DNA from 2 places in the Cellulomonas sp. ATA003 genome. Region 1 is predicted to be linked to the other one. Evidence: riboswitches for the same ligand, from Rfam matches in the RefSeq annotation. Region 1 holds a riboswitch; the other holds the start of a gene.
The links. A riboswitch is a leader RNA that binds a small molecule or an ion and turns the genes downstream of it on or off. The one in region 1 is predicted to bind cyclic di-GMP.
Positions count from the first base shown of each region.

Region 2: it holds a riboswitch for cyclic di-GMP, as region 1 does, so the genes downstream of both, REH70_RS15615 (PKD domain-containing protein) here and REH70_RS17890 (hypothetical protein) in region 1, are expected to answer to the same signal.

Region 1 is NZ_CP133990.1:3,609,847-3,612,038, forward strand. It holds gene REH70_RS17885 (alpha/beta fold hydrolase) at 1-541, shown strand, start outside; cyclic di-GMP riboswitch class I at 649-723, shown strand; gene REH70_RS17890 (hypothetical protein) at 972-2,018, shown strand.
Region 2 is NZ_CP133990.1:3,134,559-3,136,750, reverse strand. It holds gene REH70_RS15615 (PKD domain-containing protein) at 1-973, opposite strand, end outside; cyclic di-GMP riboswitch class I at 1,282-1,356, opposite strand; partial or broken gene REH70_RS15610 (DUF1972 domain-containing protein) at 1,597-2,192, shown strand, end outside.

The DNA.
Region 1 (2,192 bases):
GCACGACTGGGGAGGCGCGGTCGCGTGGGCCTTCGCCGGCCGCCGCGCGGACCGGACGGCGTCGCTCACGGCGCTGTCGACCCCGCACCCGGCCGCCGCGGTCCACAGCCTGACGCGCAGCACCCAGGCGCTCCGCTCCTGGTACATGGCCGGCTTCCAGCTCCCGCGGCTGCCGGAGCGCCTCCTGCTCGCCGACGACGGTGCCCGGCTACGGCGTGCGCTCGTGACGTCCGGGCTCGAGGAGTCGCGAGCCGACCACTACACGCGTCGCATGCTCGAGCCGGGCGCCCTCACCGCCGCCCTGGCCTGGTACCGGGCCATCCCGCTGGGCCGCGGGTTCTCCGCGGGCGTCATCCGGGTCCCCACGACGCTCGTGCACGGACGGCGGGACCCGTTCTTCTCCCCCACCGCCGTCCGGGCGACCGGTCGCTACGTGCGGGGCCCGTTCCGCTCCGTCGGCGTCGACATCGGCCACTGGGTGCCCGAGCAGGTGCCCGAGCGGGTGGCCGAGGTGGTGCTGAGCGCCGTCCGGCGCGGGTAGCGGCCGGCCGACGAATAGGGCAGTCCGGTCGTCCGCGCAAGCAGCCCGGCCGACGGATCACCCGTTCGCCACTCAAGTTCACCCGATGCAGGCCGATGGGCTCTGTGTCCACGAAGGGGCAGACCCGTCGCGAGGCGGGGACGCAAAGCCATGGGACCCGCGGGGTCAGCCGGGCCACCGAACGACACTGGAGAACACTGTGCACCGAACTCACCATGCCCCCAGGGCGTCGAACCTCCGCACGCCGCTCGCGCGTCGCGTTGCTGCTGCCGTCGCCACGCTCGCCGTCACCGGCTCATTCATTGGAGGAGCAACGGCCGCGCAGGCCGCGCCGGCGGGGTCGCCGGTCGGCAATCTCGACCGGGTCACTCCGGTCACCGGTGGGCTCGAGGTCTTCGGCTGGGCCGCTGACCGCAACACGACCAAGCCGGTGACCGTCAAGGTCGCCGTCGCCGGCAGCACCCGCACCCTGACCACCGACGTCGCCCGCGCGGATGTCCCCCGCGCCTACCCCGATCTCGGCCCGCGCACCGGCTACAAGACGGTGGTGCCGCTACCCAAGGGCAGCCACGAGGTTTGCGTCACCGTGGTCAACGTCGGCCCTGGGGCGGACCGCACCTTCGCCTGCCGCACCGCCACCGTCACGTCCGGCACCGCGACCCCGGCACCCAAGCCGGCCCCGGCCCCCACCCCCACACCGGCCGTGTCGAGCTCGTCACGCACGCTGACGTGGGCCCCGCCGAAGCTCACCAACCCGACAACGATCACCGTCTCGAACACCAACCGCGACCTGATCCTCAAGGCCGGCCAGGACTACATCGTCAAGATGCCCAGCACCCCGCTCGAAGCCAAGGGCGGTCTGATCATCGGCGGCGGCCGCAACGTCGTCCTGATCGGCGGCGAGATCAAGATCAGCAAGAACAGCACCCACGGCAACGACGTCCGCGGCCTGTACCTCAAGGGGCAGTCCGGCACGATCCACGTCGAAGGCCTCAAGATCACCGGTGCCGCGCTGGCCGAAGGCATCAACCTCGACCAGCGCAACGGCGCCACCGTCCAGCTCCAGAACATCCGCGTCGACACCGTCCACGGCTCCGGCAGCGGCTTCCACGCCGACGTACTCCAGACCTGGGCCGGCCCCAAGGTCCTGCGCGTCGACGGCCTGACCGGCTACACCACATACCAGGGCTTCTTCCTCACCCCCCAGCAGTACGGGCCGCTGCCCGACCTGATGGACTTGCGGAACGTCAACCTTGTCGGCCAGGCCGGAAGCAAGTACCTCGCCTGGCGTGACGGCGGTGCCTGGCCGTTGAAGCTGCAGAACGTCTGGGCATCGACTTCCCAGATCAGCGTTCCGCGTACGCAATTCCTGCGCGGCGATTGGGCCAACGCTCAGTCGGGAGTGCCGACGAGTGGCGACATCGTGCCGTCCAGCATGGCTGGCACGCGCTACGCATCGCCGGGGTACACCGGCTGATCTTCGGCCAGGTGTCGCATAGGGCCCGCCGGCTGGGTGCGGTCACGAGGGAGGAGGCGGCGGTGCACTACTGCCCCTTCTCCCTCCGGCTCATCGTTCTCCCGTACCGTCGACCTCGAGCACAAATCACCCGCGGCTTACCCATTCAGCCCTTGCGCGAGTTCACTAGGTGAG
Region 2 (2,192 bases), 480 kb from region 1:
ACACCGTGAGCTTCACGGTGTACGACCCCGCGGTGGAGTAGGTGTGGTTGGCCGTCGGGCCGCTGCCCGTGGTGCCGTCGCCGAAGCTCCACGCGTGGGAGACCACGCGGCCGTCGGCGTCGGTCGAGGTGCTCCCGTCGAGCACGGCGACCAGGCCGTCCGTCTTCGAGCTCAGGCGTGCGACCGGGGCCTCGTTCGGCTTGGTGACCGTCACGCTCGAGGTCTTGGTGCTGCGTGCACCCGCGTTGTCGGTCACGGCGAGGGTGACGGTGTAGGTGCCCGCGGAGGTGTACGTGTGTGTCGCCGTCGGCCCGGACGCCGTCGCGCCATCGCCGAAGCTCCACGCGTGGGAGGCGATGGAGCCGTCGACGTCCACGGAGGCTGAACCGTCGACGGCGGCGGTGAGATCGGCGACTGTGATGGCGACCGAAGGCGCGGGGGCAGCGTTCTGGACGGCCGGACGCGCGGCGACACGAGCGAAGCTGGCGGTCACGGGAGCGTTCGATGCGGACCCCGAGACGTACGTCGAGGTCGCGATGCCGCCGGGCTTCTGGAGGTTCGGGGTGGAGTCGGTGGCCGACACCTGCCACGCGGACGGCTCGGTCGTCCCGCGCTTCCATGCCTTCGCCCGCACGGTGGTCGGGGAGGTGCCCGTGACCTGGAGGCGGATGGACAGCTCGGTGCCCGCGGCGTAGGTGACCCCGGGGAGCGTCACGGCCTTGAGTGCGGTTTCGCCGCGCCCGGCGATCAGGGTGACCGACCCCGAGGGCTGCACCTTCAACCGTGCGCGGTAGTCCCCGGCCGATCCCACCCGGCGTCCCAGCACGGACACGTAGGTGCCACCGCCGGTGGCCTTCTTGTCCAGTGCGACATCCAGGGTCAGGTCGGTGTCGGTCGAGCTGTAGCCGTTGAGGTGTGCCCACCCCGTCTGGCCGGCCTTCCCGATCCGCTGGCGTCCGACGCCGGTCGACACGGAGTGGACCACGGAACCAGCGGTGGTCGTCCACGTGCCGCCTCGCTCGGCTGACCCCCAACCACGGGTGACCGACCGCGCGAAGCCGTCGGCCACCGGCGTGGTCGCCGCGGTAGTGGTGGCCGTCGTGGTGCTCGCCGCGAAGGCAGCGGATGCCGAGGCCGGAACCATGCCGGCACACACCACAGCGCCGGCGAGGACCGCAGTCACGAGCATGCCGCGGCGCCGGCGTCGTCCGGCGCTGTGCGGGGCGGTTGGGCTGTCGAACCTGTCGATGGGCAGCGATGAGCGCATGTCGATCTCCGTCATTCGGTGGCCTGGCGAACCGCGTGGGTTCCATGGCTTTGCGTCCCTGCCTCGCGACAGGTTTGCCTTTTTCGTGGACGCCACCTCATCGGCGGTGTGCTCGCGGTTCAAGAAATCTGCGCTGTGCTCCGTGTCACACGCGACCGATCGAGCGAAACCCTCAGTCAGCTGGGTCGAGGGGCGATCTGGGTGACATGGCGGACCAACGAGCCGCCGGCCATCCCTCGGACCATAGGGTTGACCGATCACGGGCGCCTGCCGCCCATGTCGATGTGACGGGGGACAGCGTGGACGAGAGCAGGAGCGCCGGATCGGCCATGCGCATCGCGATGGTCGGTACCCGCGGCGTGCCCGCCCGCTACGGAGGCTTCGAGACCTGCGTCGAGGAGGTCGGATCTCGCTTGGCCGAGCGTGGACACCACGTCGTCGTCTACTGCCGCGGCGGGGCCGGCGAGCTGAGCGAGCAGGAGTACCGCGGCATGTCGCTGGTCCACCTGCCTGCGATGCGCCGACGCTCACTCGAGACGTTGAGCCACACGGGCCTCTCTGTGGCTCATCTGGCGCGTCATCGCACCGACGCGGCGCTCGTGTTCAACTCCGCCAACGCCCCGTGGCTCCCGGTGCTCCTCGCTGCCCGGATCCCGGTGGCGACGCACGTGGACGGTCTGGAGTGGAAGCGGGCGAAATGGAGCGGAGCGGGTCAGCGCTACTACCGCCTCGCGGAGTCGTTGTCGGTGCGGTGGTCTGACGCGCTGATCGCGGACGCCGTCGGAATCCAGGACTACTACCGCACGGAGTTCGACGCCTCGACCGTGCTGCTGCGCTACGGGGCGCCCGTCGTCGACCACGGTCGGTCGGAGCGGCTGGACGAGCTGGGGCTCGAGCCGAACGGCTACCACCTCGCGGTCGCCCG